2 regions of the Erwinia magellanica genome follow, and region 2 is predicted to be linked to the other one. Evidence: predicted binding sites of a transcription regulator. Region 2 holds the regulator's gene; the other holds the start of a gene.

Evidence for each region. Region 2 encodes CRP, which controls carbon source genes, mostly activating them, when cyclic AMP is high. Its sites were predicted from a motif close to ATGTGANNNNNNTCACAT; they were not measured.
Region 1: a site for CRP is predicted at 3,273-3,290, ahead of azuC (stress response protein AzuC). Genes of this name have one in related genera too.

The regions. Positions count from the first base shown of each region.
Region 1 covers NZ_JBCHVC010000004.1:272,712-277,947, reverse strand. Annotated here, with positions in the region: gene AAH450_RS15765 (MFS transporter) at 1-89, opposite strand, end outside; gene AAH450_RS15760 (alpha/beta hydrolase) at 426-1,874, opposite strand; gene AAH450_RS15755 (DUF1158 family protein) at 1,940-2,182, opposite strand; gene mntP (manganese efflux pump MntP) at 2,613-3,182, shown strand; gene azuC (stress response protein AzuC) at 3,367-3,444, shown strand; gene AAH450_RS15745 (SDR family oxidoreductase) at 3,743-3,940, shown strand; gene cbpA (curved DNA-binding protein) at 4,214-5,161, shown strand; gene AAH450_RS15735 (chaperone modulator CbpM) at 5,158-5,236, shown strand, end outside.
Region 2 covers NZ_JBCHVC010000004.1:49,681-54,916, forward strand. Annotated here, with positions in the region: gene AAH450_RS14745 (hydrolase) at 1-778, shown strand, start outside; gene AAH450_RS14750 (YheU family protein) at 780-998, shown strand; gene AAH450_RS14755 (phosphoribulokinase) at 1,070-1,939, shown strand; gene AAH450_RS14760 (OsmC family protein) at 1,978-2,391, opposite strand; gene crp (cAMP-activated global transcriptional regulator CRP) at 2,700-3,332, shown strand; gene AAH450_RS14770 (YccS/YhfK family putative transporter) at 3,391-5,236, shown strand, end outside.

The sequences.
Region 1 (5,236 bases), 220 kb from region 2:
ACCAACGAGGCAACCACCACTTTACTGCGTGAGTTAACGGGCGTGGCATCGTTTTCGGCGTCGGGAGATGGTGCGATGGAGGCTTGCATAGCAGTTTCTTATTTGTAAAACGTGAAAAAGAATCTTACGCACTGCTGTGACGGCATTCAATGGCGAAAACCGCGCTGGCGCGGGCCTGCGGCGAGGAAAAGAGGATCGTGCGTGACAGCGGATATTTGCTGGGGGATGGCAGGGTGAAACGTCACTTTTATGGCAATAACCACTAAGAAACGGGCAATAAAAAGTAGGGCCTCAGCGATAAATGCTGTCTTTTGCGTAAAATTTGCGCAGTAAACCAGATTTATGACTGAGTTTGCCGTCTGTGACCGCCGCCTTATCCCCAGACCTCGCCTGTTACAAAACGTGTCAGGTGACATACTGGCGGCTTATTTCAGGGTGGCATTAACGCGTTCAAGCATCCAGGGAAAGAAAGGGTTGGAGGACTGCCGCATCAGCGTATCCAGCGTGACCATCAGCACCGCACGTTCTCCGCGTGGCGTTAGCGAGCCGAAGCTTACCCCGAATTCACCTGGCTGCGTTGGCGTCCTGCCATAAAGAGAGTCGGTGAGCGGGAAGGGCAGCGCCACATGAGAGAGCGAATAGACGTCCGGAGGATAATTCAGCCCCAGCGGAGTGCTGCTGGTCTCGGTGCTGCCTGCGGGCGTACTGTTAGCGACTTCAATATTGCTCTTTGCCGGGGCATTAGTGACCAGCGTAGTGGCATAGCGGCGAGGCGGAGGCGGCAGCAGGTGTTCTGCCGCATGTCTGGCGCTGCTGCGCATTAACGGAGAGAGCTGCACCGACTGATTGATATCAAACAGCACCAGCTCGCTGCCGTTGTCAGGCAGCAGATTATATAATCCTCTGACTACGGCTGGCGTGCTGACCGTGGCATCCGCTACCGACTGAAAGGTCAGTACCGGCGGGAGTTTATCCAGCAGATGGCTGGCCCGATCGCGGTGCAGCTGGGTTTGCAAAGCGCTGGTCAGCAGCCAGGACTGACGAGCCGCTTTCACCGGGAAAGAGTTGTACTTGAAGGGGTTAAACTCCGGCAGGATGCTTAGCCATGCGGAACGCGCAAAGGCGGGGAAAACAGAGGGCAGGCCAGCCAGCCCGGCATAGCGGGCGTAGCTGCTGACGCCAATCATGGGTGAAATCAGGATTAACCGGCTGGGCGCCGCTAAGGTAGGCTCCTGGAGCGCGTCCAGGGCATATTTCATCGCCAGTGCGCCGCCGTTAGAGAACCCTACGATCTGCAACGGCGTGCCGTCAGGGGCACGTTTTCGGGCTTCCCGCACCGCCAGCCGGGTAGCCGCCATCCAATCTTCCCACTCCACGCTGGTGAGTGCAGCGGGCACGGTTCCATGCCCCGGCAGGCGTATGGCAACCGCCACGTAGCCATGCTGCCGGTAATCTTCCGCAAAATGGCGCAAACTGTAGGGTGAGTCGGTAAGACCATGCAGCAGCACCACCGCGCCGCGCGGTTTACCCTGCGGCATCATGATGTAAGAGCGGTTCCAGTCCGTGGCAAAATGGCCCGGATAGACGGGGCTGTGCTCTGCATAACGGTTATAAGTTTCTGGATCGGACTGCTGAAGCTTATCGCTGACGTTAAGCTTCATCTCCGCAAAGATTTTTTGCTCATTTTGCAGGTAGCCCGCCCAGTCGGTGCGATCCAGCTTGCTCTCACTCAGCTCTTCCGGCACCCAGGTGTGCCACAGCGCTAAATCCGGCCCGCGCTCGGTCAGCACCACGCGCAGCCCCAACAGCACCACCAGCGCCATTATTGCCACGAAAAGCGTGCGTTTCAGCCAGATTCTGGTTCGCTGTAGCATCCCTATCCTCTTCTTTATCGTTTTACCAGGGTTAACCTTACGAAATCAAACACAGCGTTCAGGTCTCAGACTTTTACAAAGCGCAGATAAATGAAACGGATAATAAAATATTCAACGGCGCCCAGCAGCAGGAACCACAGACAAAAGACCAGCGTATAGAGCTGGCCGATATCGCTGAGATGGAATATCGCCATCAGCCGGTAAGTGAGGCTGAGGCCAAACCAGGGCGCAGGCAGTAACAAGGCGGAGAGCATGCCCAGCATCAGGGTGCTCATCGGCATTAAAAAGGTCAGAAACGGGTTTTTCATCATTATTCCATTCTGGTCAGAAGCGGCCATTTTCCGGCAATCGGGCTTCAGGTTCAATCTGAAGTACCGGACCTGGCGTTTTTCAAAGCCATTGATGCGCTGAATAAGCATCCCTGATAAATATTTTTTCTGTCTCAGCTTAGATAAAACCCCCTCTTTTTGCCTGGAATTCCCCCAGTCCCGTCAGGGATGTCCCCTTTAACGTAGTAATTCTTTTAGGCTTTTTGGCGTTTTTTTTCGTACAGAATTAGCATTCGTTAAAAAGTATAGCCAAGGCTATACTCAAACCCCTGATTTTGTTGTCTTTTTTTTATGGGAAACGCGTGGTAGGATGCGTCACACTTTCACCCGCTGCCGCTTATTTTTACAGCGGGATCTGTTTTTATGATGCGTTGAGGGCCTTCGGGGGCCTCAAGCCGGTATAACCACAATGAACATGTACGCCACTCTTATTCTGGCCTTTGGCATGTCGATGGACGCGTTTGCGGCGGCTATTGGCAAAGGCGCCTGTCTGCACCGACCCACGGTGAAAGAGGCGCTGCGGACGGGATTAATCTTTGGTGTTATTGAGGCGCTTACTCCGCTGATTGGCTGGGGTGTCGGCATAGCCGCCAGCCGTTACGTGATGGCCTGGGATCACTGGGTTGCCTTTATTTTGCTGTTTGTGCTGGGCGCCCGCATGATCCGGGAAGGCTTCCGTAAAAAAGAGAACCTTGACGAAGCACCGCAAAGCCACAGCTTTATGCTGCTGGCCGCCACGGCGGTGGCAACCAGTCTGGATGCGATGGCAGTGGGTGTCGGTCTGGCTTTCTTGCAGGTCAATATTGTCGCTACCGCGCTGGCGATTGGCGCGTCAACCATGATTATGGCCACTACCGGTATATTACTGGGGCGCTTCCTTGGCCCGGTAATGGGCAAATGGGCCGAGATTTTCGGCGGCGTAGTGCTGATTACTATTGGCAGCAGCATCCTTATCGAGCATCTGGATCTTTTTGCCTGATTTTGCAGGAATTTCCTGATGCCTCCGGCGGGCAGCAGCCCGCCTCTTTGCCCTCTGTTTCACTTTTTCTTCTGCTGATAAAACTCATTTATGTGATCTGGTTCAAATTTATTTGCCTGGAAAAGGTGCGTATTGTATAATTTTTTTGCACTTTACTAATAAAATTTGAAGCAGAGAGATCGAAATGAAAAAATTACTTAAACGCGTGTTGCACAGCTATGTTGAAACCTTTAAACACGTGCCGCCGGGTGCCATGTATTAATGGTGCGGGCCAGAAACCCTCGATAGCCGCGGTCAGGGAAAGACCGGCGGTTATCACCTGCCACACCCAGCCTTAACACTTCCTGCTTTACCCGTCCTGAACCGGTCAACGGTGCTCCTCACTGTTCCGCGTACTGAAAGTTTTCTCTATTCCAGTTAAATCTCCTGACCCGCTGTGACAGCTGGCAATTTTGCAGATAAAGCATCGAAACCGGAATCGGTGAGGCGGCATCTCAGGAAGGATGATTTTCAGTTTGTTCTCTGCCAGTTCCTGCTTTATCCGGTAATGCGGCACCTGAATGATCCCCAGACCAGCCAGCTCCGCCATCAGCTTAAAGATGCCTGACTACGCGATTTATCACGGTACTAAAGCCGCCGTGGAAGCCGTTTCCCCTACCTTTGCCAGAGAGTTGCGCGGGCGTCAGATAACCGTCAATGCCGTTGCGTCGGGGCCGATCGCTACCGAGCTGTTTATGACAGGTAAAGCGAAGCGCTGATCCAGAATCTGGCCAACCTGAACCCGATGCAGCGCCTGGGTCAGCCGGATGATAATGCCGCCGTGGGGCTTTCCTGGCGGTAACCAGAGCGGCTGGATCAACGGTCAGGTTATCCGTGCCAACGGCAGGATGGTCTGATTTTTTCTTCACGTTGCTGCATTACGCCTTACACTCACTGTGTACACCGATTAAGGCCCTGTTCACGGGCCTGAATTTTCGATGGATTGAGCCTGGCTTACCGCCCACAACGTGCTGAAAAGAAGGTGTAATCAGATGGAATTTAAAGACTATTATGCGCTGCTGGAGGTTGAACCTACAGCCGATTTAAAAACGATTAAAACGGCTTACCGACGGCTGGCGCGAAAATATCATCCGGACGTCAGTACCGAGGCGGATGCCGAGCGCAAGTTTAAACAGATGGCGGAAGCTTACGAGGTGCTGAAAGACAGCGACCGTCGGGCCGAGTATGACCTGCTCCGCCAGCATCGCGACGATCCCCGTTTTTCCGGGCCGCCGCCCGGCGCTGGCGACGGCCACTGGCAGCATGAGCAGGGCAGCGCGAGCGACTATTCTGACTTCTTTGAGTCTGTCTTTGGCCGCCATGCCAGCGGGTTTCAGGGGCAAACGCGACGACATCCACCCAGACGCGGTCAGGATCTGGAGATGGAAGTGCCGCTGTTCCTTGAAGAGACGCTGGCAGGCGAAAGCCGCACCGTCTCCTTCACCGTACCGGTTCTGGATGCATCTGGCCGACAGATCGATGAAGTGAAAAAAACGCTGAAGGTAAAAATACCGGCAGGGGTCACAGATGGCGAGCGTATCCGCCTGAAAGGCCAGGGCGTGGCGGGCAGCCAGGGCGCAGCTAACGGCGATCTCTACCTGGTTATCCGGCTGGCGCCCCATCCGTTGTTCGAGGTTGACGGGCAAAACCTGCAAATTGTGGTGCCGGTGGCACCGTGGGAAGCCGCTCTGGGCGCAACCGTTCAGGTTCCTACCCTTACCGGAAAAATATCGCTGACCATCCCGCCCGGCAGCCAGAACGGGCAGCGGCTTCGCGTCAGGGGCAAGGGATTGTCCGGTAAAACCAGCAGCGGCGATCTCTATGCCATTCTTAAAGTGGTCATGCCCGCTAAAGCCGATGAACAGAGTGCCGCGCTGTGGCGTGAGCTGGCGGAAAAAGCCGCGTTTGATCCGCGCGCAGCATGGGAGTCCGCATCATGACTGAACACGTAAGGTATACCGTTATTGAGATCTGCCGGTCGGTAGATATTTCCCCGGAGGAGTTAACGGAAGTGG
Region 2 (5,236 bases):
TGGTCTGGAAGGCAGCGTTCACAGTCCCTATGCGCACGGGCTGCTTCAGGTCTGCAAAGAACGAGGCTGGCTGGGCGTCGTGATGCATTTTCGCGGTTGTAGCGGCGTACCCAACCGCCTGCGGCGCATCTATCACTCCGGAGAAACCGGCGATGCCAGCTATTTTCTCACCTGGCTGCGTGAGGAGTGGGGGCAAGTCCCCACTGCCGCCGTCGGCTTCTCGCTCGGCGGCAACATGCTGGCCTGCCTGATGGGCGAACAGGGAGCAGCCTGCGCGCTGGACGCGGGCGTGGTGGTCTCTGCCCCGTTAATGCTGGAACCTTGCAGCCTGAAGCTGGAGCAGGGAGTTTCCCGCTTCTATCAGCGCTATCTGCTCTCTCTTCTTAAGCAGAATGCAGAGCGCAAGCTGCTCGCCTGGCCGGGCACATTGCCCCTTGAGCTGAAGGGACTCAGGGCGCTGAAAAAGTTGCGCGATTTTGATGATGCGATCACCGCTCGTGCCCACGGTTTTCTGGACGCCACCGACTATTATCGCCGCTGTAGCGCAATGCCTTTACTGCCCAGAGTGGAGAAACCGTTACTGATCATCCATGCTAAAGACGATCCCTTTATGACCCATGAGGTGATCCCCGCCGCCCATTTGCTGCCTTCCGCTGTCACCTACCAGCTGACAGACTATGGCGGGCACGTGGGGTTTGTCGGTGGCACCCTGCGCAAGCCCCAGATGTGGCTTGAACAACGCATTCCGCAATGGCTTTCAACCTGGCTGGACAATTAACGTGATAATTCCCTGGAAGGACTTAGACAGTGAGACCCTGGACAACCTGATTGAATCTTTTGTCCTGCGAGAAGGTACCGACTACGGCGAACAGGAACGCTCGCTGGAACAGAAGGTTGAGGATGTTCGCCGCCAGTTAACCAGCGGCGAAGCGGTGCTGGTCTGGTCTGAGCTGCACGAGACCGTCAATATTATGCCGCGCGGTCAGGTGACAGGTTAACAGGCAGAGATGACACCCATGCCTGAAACATGGTACCAATGCGAAGCGACTTTTCTCAGGGAGGTATATGCATGTCAGCCAAACATCCGGTGATTGCCGTAACGGGATCCAGCGGGGCGGGAACCACCACCACCAGCCTGGCCTTCAGAAAGATTTTTCAGCAGCTTGGCCTGCATGCCGCCGAAGTGGAAGGGGACAGCTTTCACCGCTATACCCGCCCTGAAATGGATATGGCGATCCGCAAGGCGCGCGATATGGGCCGCCATATCAGCTATTTTGGCCCGGAAGCCAACGACTTTGCGCTGCTGGAACAAACTTTTACCGAGTATGGCCGCACCGGCAGCGGTAAATCCCGCAAGTATCTGCATACCTATGATGAAGCGGTGCCGTGGAATCAGGTGCCGGGCACCTTTACACCCTGGCAGCCGCTGCCCGAACCTACCGACGTGCTGTTTTATGAAGGGTTGCACGGTGGCGTGGTGACCCCACAGAATAACGTGGCTGCCCATGTCGATCTGCTGGTAGGCGTGGTGCCTATCGTTAACCTGGAGTGGATCCAGAAGCTGGTGCGTGACACCAGCGAACGCGGCCATTCGCGTGAAGCGGTAATGGATTCAGTGGTGCGCTCAATGGAGGATTACATTAACTTCATTACGCCGCAGTTTTCGCGCACACACATTAACTTCCAGCGTGTGCCGACGGTGGATACCTCCAATCCCTTTGCAGCCAGGGCTATCCCTTCGCTGGATGAAAGCTTTGTGGTGATCCACTTCCAGGCGCTGGAAGATATTGACTTCCCCTACCTGTTGTCGATGCTACAGGGATCCTTTATCTCGCATATCAATACGCTGGTGGTGCCGGGCGGGAAAATGGGGCTGGCAATGGAGCTGATTATGGGGCCGTTGGTTAAACGTCTGATTCAGGGCAAGAAAATTGAGTAACGCCCCGGTAAACAGACGTTACTCCCCTGCTCAGCGATCTACTTTTCCTGTAATTCGATCACTTCATAGCTGTGGGTCATATTAACCCCTTTACCCAGCATCAGCGCCACAGAGCAATACTTCTCTGCCGAAAGATCGACAGCGCGCGAGACGGCTTTGTCACTCAGCCCGACGCCGCTGATAATAAAGTGCAGATTAATATGGGTGAAGAGGCGGGGAGCCTCTTCGCGCCGCTCTGAGGTGAGCTTCACCTCGCAATCCTTTACGTTATGACGGCCCTTTTGCAGAATAGAGACCACGTCGATGGCGCTGCATCCACCCGCAGCCATCAGCACCATTTCCATAGGACTTGGCGCTTTATCCCCGGCGTTTCCATCCATCAATACCTGGTGTCCCGATGAGGATTCTCCCAAAAACGTTAACCCTTCAACCCACTTGACCCGAGCCTGCATAACAAGTTCCTCTAATTCATTTAGTTAACATCAGATTACGCTTTAGCCTGAAAAACGGCAATGTGGCAGTTTTCACACTATGCTGAAGCGAGACAACAGAAGACACTCACTGAAAGCTGTGCTACAAACAAAGCTGTAATATTTTCGTCAGTACTCTACAGGCACGACGAAACAAGACAACATAACGAGCCAGGCTTTTCACAGAGGCCCGAATACATTTCCTGATGGGAAACGCTTGATTATTTCAACGCCTGACAGGGAACTCTGCCCCTGTATTTAGGCACGATGACAACAGAGGATAACAGCGAATGGTTCTCGGCAAACCGCAAACAGACCCGACACTTGAATGGTTCCTGTCACATTGCCATATTCATAAGTATCCATCCAAGAGCACGCTGATTCATCAGGGTGAAAAGGCAGAAACCCTCTACTACATCGTCAAAGGCGCAGTAGCGGTGCTTATCAAGGATGAAGAAGGCAAAGAGATGATCCTCTCTTACCTCAACCAGGGTGACTTCATTGGCGAACTTGGCCTGTTTGAAGAAGGTCAGGAGCGTAGCGCGTGGGTACGTGCGAAAACAGCCTGTGAAGTGGCTGAAATCTCTTATAAAAAATTCCGTCAGCTTATTCAGGTCAACCCTGACATTCTGATGCGCCTCTCGGCACAGATGGCGAGTCGACTTCAGGTTACCTCAGAGAAAGTGGGCAATTTAGCTTTCCTTGATGTCACAGGTCGCATTGCGCAGACCCTGCTCAACCTGGCGAAGCAACCCGACGCCATGACCCACCCGGACGGGATGCAGATCAAAATCACCCGTCAGGAGATTGGGCAGATTGTTGGCTGCTCACGCGAAACCGTAGGCCGTATTCTGAAAATGCTGGAAGATCAGAACCTGATCTCAGCACATGGTAAAACCATCGTTGTCTACGGCACACGCTGATCGGCTCTGATCCACGGCGCAACAGCTCTTGTTGCGCCTTTTTATTTGGTACGGAGTGATGTGGCGTCGACTGATCTATCACCCTGAAGTGAACTACGCGCTGCGCCAGACGCTGGTGCTCTGCTTACCGGTGGCTGTCGGCTGGCTGCTGGGTGACCTGCAACGGGGCCTGCTTTTCTCTTTAGTGCCTGCCTGTTGCAACATCGCTGGTCTTGATACTCCTCACAAACGCTTCTTCAAACGCCTGATCATCGGCGGAAGCCTGTTCGCCTTCAGCAGCTTCCTGATCCAGTATCTGGGCGGACATGCGGTGCCTTTACCCGCTATTCTCTTCACCATGACGATGCTGCTGGGCATAACCGGTGAGATCAGCCCGCTGCATGGCCGACTGCTGCCCGGCTCGCTGATTGCCGCTATTTTCACCCTCAGCCTGGCTGGCCGGATGCCAATATGGGAACCGCCAATGCTCTACGTGCTGGGCACCATCTGGTATGGCCTTTTTAACTGGTTCTGGTTCTGGCTGTGGAAAGAGCAGCCGATGCGGGAGACGCTCAGCCTGCTCTACCGCGAGCTGGCGGGCTACTGCGAAGCCAAATATTCCCTGCTGACCCAGCTGACAGATCCTGAAAAGGCGCTGCCACCACTGCTGGCCCGGCAGCAGAAAGCTGTCGATCTGATCACTACCTGCTACCAGCAGATGCATATGCTCTCTGCCACCCGCTATAACCATCACAAACGCCTGACCAGAGCGTTCCAGGTGGCGCTGGATTTGCAGGAACATATTTCGGTCAGCCTGCATCAGCCCGAAGAGGTTCAGAAGCTGGTAGAGCAGAGCCATGCTGAAGCGGTGATCCGCTGGAATGCGCAAACCATCGCCGCCCGGCTTCGCGTACTGGCTGACGATATTCTTTATCACAAGCTGCCTGAACGCTTCACGATGGATAAGCAGCTACAGGCGCTGGAGAAGATCTCCCGCCAGCACCCGGACAATCCGGTGGGCACCTTTTGTTATTATCATTTCAGCCGTATCGCCAGGGTTTTACGTACCCAGCGGCCTCTGTATCAGCGGGATTTGATGGCTGACCGCCAGCGTCGTCTGCCCTTGTTACCCGCTATCAGAAGCTATCTGTCGCTGAAATCAGCCGCGCTGCGCACTGCCTCCCGCTTTGCCGTGATGCTGACTTTTGCCAGCTCGCTGGCGCTGTTCTTTAATTTGCCGAAGCCTTACTGGATCCTGATGACGGTGATGTTTGTCAGCCAGAACGGCTACAGCGCAACCCGCGTGCGGATCCAGCACCGTGCGCTGGGCACCCTGGCGGGACTGATTATCGCCGCCATCACGCTGCGCCTTCATGCGCCAGAATCGGTGGTGCTGCTGGTGATGCTGGCGATTACGCTTATCAGCTATCTGTTTATCCGTAAATTCTACGGCTTCGCAATGATTGGCTTCACGGTGACCGCGGTCTGGTCCCTTCAGCTGCTGTCACTTAACGGCGCGGACTTCCTGCTGCCCCGCCTGCTTGATACGCTGATGGGCTGCCTGATCGCTTTCGGCGGCATGATCTGGCTCTGGCCGCAGTGGCAAAGCGGCCTGCTGCGGCAGAATGCGCACGATGCGCTTGGTACCTATCAGGATGCATTACAGTTGCTGCTGGGCAACGAGCAGTCACCTGAGAAGCTTGCCTGGCAACGTATGCGGGTGAATCAGGCGCATAACGCCCTGTTTAACTCGCTGAATCAGGCGATGCAGGAGCCAGGGTTCGATTCTCGCTATCTTTCAGATATGAAGCTTTGGGTAACACACAGCCAGTTTATCGTGGAGCATATCAACGCCATGACCATTCTGGCGCGTGAGCATACGATGCTGACCGCTTCGCTGGCAGAACGCTATTTACAGGATTGTG